DNA from 2 places in the Paenibacillus sp. PSB04 genome. Region 2 is predicted to be linked to the other one. Evidence: riboswitches for the same ligand, from Rfam matches in the RefSeq annotation. Region 2 holds a riboswitch; the other holds the start of a gene.
What was found. Region 2 has a riboswitch for FMN ahead of ribD (bifunctional diaminohydroxyphosphoribosylaminopyrimidine deaminase/5-amino-6-(5-phosphoribosylamino)uracil reductase RibD). Riboswitches for the same ligand answer to the same signal wherever they lie in the genome.
Positions count from the first base shown of each region.

Region 1: another riboswitch for FMN. It lies ahead of K2F33_RS13865 (DMT family transporter); the one in region 2 lies ahead of ribD (bifunctional diaminohydroxyphosphoribosylaminopyrimidine deaminase/5-amino-6-(5-phosphoribosylamino)uracil reductase RibD).

Region 1 covers NZ_CP081301.1:3,000,161-3,004,576, reverse strand. The annotation lists gene K2F33_RS13875 (ABC transporter substrate-binding protein) at 1-300, opposite strand, end outside; gene K2F33_RS13870 (hypothetical protein) at 439-711, shown strand; gene K2F33_RS13865 (DMT family transporter) at 751-1,707, opposite strand; FMN riboswitch at 1,835-1,996, opposite strand; gene K2F33_RS13860 (S-layer homology domain-containing protein) at 2,225-3,334, opposite strand; gene K2F33_RS13855 (DUF6359 domain-containing protein) at 3,565-4,416, opposite strand, start outside.
Region 2 covers NZ_CP081301.1:3,938,573-3,942,988, forward strand. The annotation lists gene lysA (diaminopimelate decarboxylase) at 1-1,166, shown strand, start outside; gene K2F33_RS18230 (peptidylprolyl isomerase) at 1,391-1,822, shown strand; FMN riboswitch at 2,007-2,178, shown strand; gene ribD (bifunctional diaminohydroxyphosphoribosylaminopyrimidine deaminase/5-amino-6-(5-phosphoribosylamino)uracil reductase RibD) at 2,592-3,701, shown strand; gene K2F33_RS18240 (riboflavin synthase) at 3,805-4,416, shown strand, end outside.

The sequences.
Region 1 (4,416 bases), 940 kb from region 2:
ATTGCCGCTCAGCAGGTTGAAGTTGGATGGCGGCCCCCATTGAATTCCGTTAATGTAAAGGGTTTCATTTCTCGGCGTTTCTTTGGCGTCTCCGCTCGTTGCTGGCTGGTTCGCCGCGGGCTCGGTCGTCGCCGGCTCCGTGGCTTTTTCTCCCTGATCGGCCGGCTTGGTTTCCCCTTGCGCCGGCGGCGTCGTCGTTCCCGTTGCGGAAGGCGGCTGCACGGTCTGGCAGCCCGCGATCATCACGGTCGCCGCCACGAAAAGGGCCATGAGCGGCTTGGAAGCTAATTTCAGCTTCATGTAAACTCCCCCATTTCCTCCAATTCACATCTACATAAATTGAACTAAGACAGGGACAGCACTTCGCCTTTAGCTCATTTTATATACATGCAAGCGTGATGCAGATTTCACGTCTTCAGATCGGAAGGTTCGTGCCCCATGGATCCGAAGAAATCAAACCTCTTCATTCCGAGGAAACCGCATACCCCTTCACGAAAAAGTACGGAGCGGGCTGACGGACTCATGCGGCTAAAACGTGTTCTGCAAGCGCTTTCCGTAAAATGTATGAGGGATCGCTTGGAAATGATGACTGATTTATTTTTTAAATGTGCTGAAAAAAAGTTACTGAAATCCTTCGCACGGTTTGCCCTTCCCTTCCAAATAAAAAACGGCCCCTGCCATCAGCAGGAACCGCTTTTCAAACCTATATAAAATTGCGTCTTCAAATCCTGGACTGGCTGCTTGCAAGCTTTAAGCCGCGCTCTTGCGGGAAATCATGAACAGCGCCGCCCAGATCAGGATAAATCCGACCGCTTGGGTTGGCGTCACGACCTGATGAAATACGATCCAGTTGATCAGTACGCTCACCATCGGGAAGCTCAGTTCCGCCAGCGTCGCCACCGATGCTTTCGTCGTTGTCAGCCCTTTATAGTACACCATCAAGCTGAACAGTCCCGGCAGAAGCGCCTGCCCCAGCATGTTGATCGACACTGCAGCCAGCGTTCCCCCGTCGGTATGCACCTGCCAAGGATCTCCCTGATTGATGGTAATCCCGATCAGCAGCGGCAGCGCCAGAATGAAACGCAGTGAAGTCACCGTCTCATACTCCATTTTTCCGACCATCAGACGACCCATGACCGTAGAACCGCCCCACAGTGCCGCGGCACCCAGCGAGAACAAGCTGCCGACCTTGACGAAATCATTCACATGCCCGAACGGAAACGTGAAGCCGAAGGTCAACAAATACGTTCCGGCCAGCGCCACGATGAACAGCCAGGTGAAATGCTTCGGAAGCTTCTCACGCAGCAGCAGTTTGGCCATAAGAATGGCGAAGATCGGCTGCAGCTTCTGCAGCAGAACGACTGCGTTCAAGTTCCCCGAGGACAGTCCCTGCGTAAACAGGATGGTTGCAACGGCCGAGCCGCCCCACGACAGGAAAAGCAGCGCGCCGACATGGCGCAGTTTCAGGCCTTTCAACTCGCTCCGATGTTTCCACAGCATCGGTGCGACGAACAGCACCAGCAAAATATGCTCGATGAGCACGATCTGCGTTGCCGTCATATGTTCTTTGAGCAAAATGATCCGGAACAGCGGATCCGCTCCCCACAATGCTGCACCCAGCACGACCAGCCAAAAGCCGGATTTGCTGCGTTCGGCCTTCCCACTTGCCGCGGGCCGGACCTTGATATTGCTGCTTACATTTTCCATACTCCAGTTCCCCTATCCCTGAATACGGAGTCAACATTGGAAAACCCCCGAGATCGACATCAATCGACACATCGGGGGTTGATCAAATAAGCTTGCGGAAATGTCAAAATTTCGCACATGCCTATTCTTTGATCTTCTCCCATCCGGACTTTACCGTCGGCCCTGGAATTACACCAGGTCAGTCGCCGCCTTATTGCTAAAGCTGCGAGTCGCGGGCTTGACGCCGTCTTTACCACAAGAAGAGACGCTCACCGCCGGTCAGGAATTTCACCTTACCCCGAAGATCCATATTCATTTATTTTTATTTTTTTCATGCAACTTACATTGTTTTCATCATTATAGCATAAATGTATCCAAAAGTGTTTCAGTTTTTTAATAGCTTTTTATTTCCATGGATTAAAAATTTGGATATGGGGCTGGAGATGGACATTTTTCGGTATATCAGCAGCCATTTAAAATGACAGACGGCAGGCATTGATGAGCCTGCATCAAGCACTGAACGGACTCGCGGCAGCACTTATCGCTGCTCAAGCACCGACAGGATCACGGCCACCGCTTCAGCCCGCGTTGCGTGCGCGTTCGGGGCGAACAGGCTGCCCGCTCTTCCGTGCATGATTCCTTTCTCCACCGCTGATGAGATATACGGCTTGGCCCAGGCCGGAATTTGAGCGCGGTCGGCAAAATTCAAACTTCCCGCACCTCCCGGTGTTCCGGTACCAAGCGCCCTGACGGTCATCGCCGCCATTTCGGCCCGGGTAATGAGCCGGCTTGGCCCAAACGTTCCGTCGGCATAACCGTTCATGATGCCGCGCGACACGGCATCATGAACAGAGGCCAGCGCCCAGGCCGGAATTTTCTTCGCGTCGGAAAAGGCCAGCGCCTGCGAGCCGGCCGTCTGACCCATCGAGACCGCACGCATCATCATGCTGGCGAACTCTGCCCGGGTCACTTCCTTGCCCGGCTGAAACGTACCGTCGGGATATCCGCTGACCCATCCCTGCTGAACCGCATTCAGAATCGGCTGCTCCGCCCAGTGGCCGCGGATATCCCGGAAAGTGCCCGGCGCTACTTCCGCTTTGCCCGGTTGGACCGTGATTTCCGGCTTGACGGACATCTCGGATGAGCGGAGAGCGGAATCCACCAATTTGGCGCTCTCCACGGCCACCCGGGACGAAGCCGCCTTCAGCGCCGTAAACTCAATGGCGGCGAGTTGGAGCTTGCCGCTGTCTCCGGCTGTTTTTCCTACTTTGGTATGGGCTAGGCGGATTTCGTTGTTTTGGACAATCGGTTCGACCGAAAAGCCGGATGTCCCAGAGGATGCGGTGCGGTAAGCCAGCTTCGCCGGGTCAAAACTGAGCGTCAGCTCATACGCATACAAGTCCTTCAGCTGCTCGCCGGTCACCGTGACCGTCACCTTGGAACTGCTGGAAGTTACCCCCAGTGACAAGGAAGGTGCTTCCGCAGCGGCGGTGGTTACCGCAATAGCCGGGGAGGCCGCGGCAACCGGGGAGCTGCCAGCCGTTCGTACTTCTGAAACCGCAGCGTTTGCGGGGGTTCCTGATCCGATGAGTCCGACACAAATGGCTACGGCCCATGCGGCATAGCGGGTAGATTGTTTTCGTGGCATACGTCCAGCCCTCTTTCCATGAATTGAAAATCGCAGGAGCAGCCTGCACCGCTCCTGCGATTGTATCCTTTTCCAAGCAGTTGATTTCTAATGCTGCTTACGACCATATCCATTGGATGATATCCATTGGATCATATCCATCCCGATACGGTCCCCATCCCCGCATGAATCATGCGAGACAAGGTACTGCGTATGAGCCGGGCTTGAGGACCATCCGGTTCTCTATCCCCTTACTTCGCGTACCAGCTGCCGATGATCATCTGCGCTACCGCAGCCAGCGAACGGATCGAAATTTCGCCTTCGCTGAACAGGTCCGCCGGAGCAACGCGGCTCCAGTTGGGATCCGTCGACTGGATGCCGTAGTACTTGGCGAGGATGGACAAATCCTGCACCGTAATCTGCACCGCTCCAGGTACCAGCGTGATCAGCTTCTTCTGGAAGGTGGTTACAGCGCTGCCGAGTGCAGCCGCAGCCGAATCCACCTGGTTTTGCGTCGCGGCATTGTCTAAGTAGACCACATTCGCGGTTGTAATGGCCGCCTTCAGCTGGACCTTGGCCAATGCCGGATATTGGCCGACCTTATCCCCTGTGACGGCCCGGTCGTAGATGCTCTGCGCGGAGGCAATCGCCGAAGTGAGAGCCGACTTGTCGACCGGAACCGAAGGAACCGGGATGACGGCGTTCTTGAACGTGCTGACCGCCGCTTTCAGAGCAGTCAGCGCATCGTCGATCGCCTTCTGCGTGGCAGCGGCATCGTCCGCCACACGCTTGGCGTCGCTGATCGCCGACAGCAGCGCGGTCTTCGCCGATGCCGGGTACTGCCCCGGCTCCGTGCCCGTGACGGCCTGATCCGCCAGCTTCTGCGCTTCGCCGATGGCGGCAAGCAGCGCCGCCCGGTCAGCCGTGGCGATCTGGATCTGCAGCGCAGCGGAGTCCGTGTTCACCGGGCTCGAATTGCCGTCCGCCGAAATGGCAAAGGCGGACACCGACACGGCTGCGCTTCCGGAGACGCCGGATTTCAGCGTGCCGTGGAGCTTCAGCAGCTCCCCGTCCTCCGAGACGGCGTTTTCCTGGCCGGTGCT
Region 2 (4,416 bases):
GACTGAAATTCCAGGTGGCTTACGCCAGCAAGGCGTTCTGCGTCATGGCCATGTGCCGGATCGCAGAGGAAGAGGACATGTCCCTAGACGTCGTGTCCGACGGCGAATTGTTCACGGCGCTTCAGGCAGGCTTCCCGGCCAAGCGCATCCATTTCCACGGCAACAACAAGACGGTGGAAGAGATGGAAATGGCGATCGACGCCGGCATCGGCTGCTTCGTCGTAGACAATTTTGTTGAGCTGCATGTGCTGGAATCGGTGGCGGCTGAGAAAAAGGTGAAGGTCAACATTTTGCTCCGCGTCACACCAGGGGTTGAAGCTCATACGCATGAATATATTTCAACCGGCCAAACCGACTCGAAATTCGGTTTCGACATCGGTAACGGCTCTGCGTTTGAAGCAGTCAAAGCAGCTGCCGCTCAGGAGCATCTGGAGCTTCTCGGCGTCCATTCCCATATCGGGTCGCAGATCTTCGAAGTCGACGGATTTCAGATGGCGGTTCAGCGTGTAGCCGAATTTGCCAAGAGTGTCAAAGAACAGCTGGGCGTGCAGTTCAAAGTAGTGAACCTCGGCGGAGGCTTTGGTATCCGTTACGTTGAAGGCGACACGCCGCTTGAAGTCAGCCAGTACGTGAAGGCGATTACCGACGCGGTGAAAACGCATTTTGCCGAGTGGGGAAGCGAGCTGCCGGAAATTTGGGTGGAACCGGGCCGCAGCATCGTGGGCGATGCGGGGACAACCTTGTACACCGTCGGCACCAGCAAGGATATTCCGGGTGTGCGCAAGTACGTGGCCGTGGATGGCGGCATGACGGACAACCCGCGCCCGGCGCTGTACGAGTCGAAGTATGAGGCCATGCTGGCCAACCGTGCCAACGACAAGCCGGAAGAAACCGTGTCCATAGCCGGCAAATGCTGCGAGAGCGGCGACATGCTGATTTGGGATGCAGAGCTTCCGAAAGTCAATAACGGTGACCTGCTCGCCGTTTCGTGCACAGGGGCCTACAACTATTCCATGGCGAGCAACTACAACCGGATCCGCAAACCGGCGGTCGTGTTCGTGAACCAAGGTCAAAGCGACCTGGTCGTTCGCCGCGAGAGCCTTCAGGATATCATCGGCCACGATGTCATTCCTGAGCGGATCGCAAAGCAGGCTGTGCTTAAGTAAGGAGATGCATTAAGGGGGCAGGTGCTGTTCGCCAGCGCCTCTGGTAAATGAATTGGTGCGCAGTATAAAGGATCATCTCTGTATTGGGGAATGCAGAGGGGTCCTTTTGCGCGTTTATAGAACGAGGAAGAATGCGGAATTATTTTGCTTCGCCCGGGATTTCATAGTAAACTAGAAGATGTCTGTTAACACTCAGGAAAGACATGAAAGGAGTCATTGACATAATGGCCAAGCAAGCAAAAATCACTCTTGAAAACGGCGGCGAAGTGCTGCTCGATCTGTTTGAACAAGACGCTCCGAACACGGTGGCGAACTTTGAGAAACTGGCAAACTCCGGTTTCTACAACGGTCTGGTGTTCCACCGCGTCATTCCGGGATTCGTTGCGCAGGGCGGATGCCCGAACGGCACCGGTACCGGCGGCCCTGGTTACACGATCAACTGCGAAATCAACCCGAACAAACACGAGCGCGGATCGCTGGCGATGGCACATGCCGGCCGCAACACCGGCGGAAGCCAGTTCTATATCTGCTACCAGCCGCAGCCGCATCTCGACGGACAGCATACTGTATTCGGCAAAGTGACGAAGGGCATGGAATACGTCGACGCGTTCCAAGGCCGCGACGTGATGAAGACGGTCGAAGTATACGAAGCTTAATCTGCGAGTCGCGCACGATTTATCAGCCGCTTTCCCTGTTTCCAAAAGGGACAAGCGGCTTTTTGTTCTGGGCCGGGAAAAGAGGCGTATTGATTTTTTGCCGAGGCAGTGTTAACATTTCCTAGTATAGATGGGGCTTCCGCTAGGCAGCCATTCCATCTGCCAATTGCATATTGATATTGGTTATATCCTTCGGGGCAGGGTGAAATTCCCTACCGGCGGTGATGACGCGGCAGCCGATCAGTTCTGGCGCCCGTCTCAGTCCGTGACCCGGACGCTTCGTTTGACGCTTAGCGTACGGTGGACCTGGTGCAAATCCGGGACCGACAGTATAGTCTGGATGGGAGAAGGAGAGAAAGCGTGCGCTTCAGTTGGGAGTGCAGCTGTCCAATAAGATGTCACGTGTACGTGGTTGTTTTCACATAGTAGAAGGTTGTCCTTGGAGGGACGGCTTCTGTTTGTTGACGACTTTACGCTACCGATGACTTATTTGGCTGATCCTGATTTTTGGGATTCTGCAGCCTTATTGGAGTGTATCTGACTTGTCTCTCACAGCCCCGAGGATGGTTTAAGCCATCCCGGGGCTTTTTGCTTTTTTACAAAGACCTGGGCTCCCCGCTAAGTGCCGGTTTAAACAGCGCTGAGCCAAAGCAGCGCATGGTAAGGTGATTTACCATGGAAATTCCAACATACGAAGTATCCGCAAAGCGCCCGAAGCCGAGACTTAGCTTTGAGGGGATGTCCTGATTCCGAACAAGGGGGGAGATGAATGGACGGCATCATCAACGATGAATTTTATATGGCGCTTGCGCTCGATATGGCGGAGCGGGCACAAGGTCAGACCGGGATCAATCCGGTTGTCGGCTGCGTCGTCGTTAAAGACGGGGAGATGGTTGGGCTTGGCACGCATTTGCAGCGGGGAACCGCCCATGCGGAAGTACATGCGCTGAATATGGCGGGTGAACGTGCGGAGGGGAGTACGGTTTATGTAACGCTGGAGCCCTGCAGCCATTACGGAAAAACGCCGCCATGCAGCGAACGCCTCATCCGCGAGAAGGTGAAGCGGGTCGTCGTGGCCTGCGAAGATCCCAACCCCCAAGTGGCGGGCAGAGGAATCGAGTTGCTCCGCCGCAGCGGGATTGAGGTGGAGGTTGGGCTGCTCGGTGACAGGTCCCGCCGCATGAACGAAAAGTTTATCAAGTATATTACAACCGGGCTTCCCTATGTGACGGTCAAGACAGCAAGCACGCTGGACGGGCGCATCGCGGCCGAATCGGGAGACAGTAAGTGGATCACGAACGAAGCGGCCCGGGAGCAGGTTCATACGCTCCGCCACCGGCATCAAGGGATTATGGTTGGCGTAAATACGGTGATCGCGGACAATCCGCAGCTGACCACCCGGCTGCAGGGCGCCATCGGTCTGAATCCTGTGCGGATCATCGTCGATTCCTTGCTGCGGATACCGCTTGAGTCGAAGGTGGTTCGGGATGGAGCTGCGCCGACCGTCATTTTGACGACGGAACGCGCCGATCTGGATAAGGAGGAAGCCCTTAAGAAGATCGGCGTAGAAACGATCCGCTGCGGATCGGGCCCGCAGGTCGATCTTCGCCTGGCGATGCAGGAGATGGGCAAACGTGAGATCGGCTCGATTCTGGTGGAAGGCGGCGGCCGGCTGAACGGTTCCTTGCTGGAGGGCCGGCTGATCGACCGGATCGTGCTCTATTTCGCACCGAAAATCGTTGGAGGTCCGGCGGCCCCCGTCAACTTCTCGCTGCGAGGCGCCGACAAGATGGCGGACGCCGTCCGGCTGGAAGATGTAGAGACCGAAGTGCTCGGGGATAACGTCTGCATCAGCGGAAAGCCGGTTTGGCCGGTATGACCTGATCCGGAAAAACGATACTTAACTTTTTAATGAGCTGCACATGGTTAACGATATGAATCTTATGAAATACTTCTTTACAGGACAGAAAGGAGCGGTTGCGATGTTTACCGGTTTGGTTGAAGAGGTCGGCGTCATGCGGGGCGTCTCCAGCAAAGGGGAAGCGATGATCCTCCATATCGAGGCCTCCCGGATTATGGGCGATCTCAAAATCGGGGACAGCGTCTCGGTCAATGGCGTCTGCCTCACGGCTGTCGAGATTGGAGCCCGTTCGTTCGCGGTGGACGTCATGCCGCAAACGTACCGCCACTCCAACTTGAAATCGCTGGGGGCCGGAAGCCGGGTGAATTTGGAGCGCGCCATGCAGGTGGGTGCCCGCTTCGGCGGACATATCGTGCAGGGACATGCCGACGGGACAGGAACGATCCGGGCGATGGACCGGGATCAGAATGCGGTGTTGATCGAAGTGGAGCCGGAAGATACTGCTCTGCTCCGCTACATCATCCCGCAAGGATCTATTACCCTGGACGGCATCAGCTTGACGGTGGTCAAGACAAGCGCCACAACATTCACCGTTTCCATTATCCCGCATACGCTTGCGGAGACAAGTCTGGCGGACAAAAAGCCCGGAAGTGCGCTGAATCTGGAATGCGACATTCTCGGAAAGTATGTGGACCATTTGCTTCACTACCGAACAGGGGAAGGGAATGGGCGT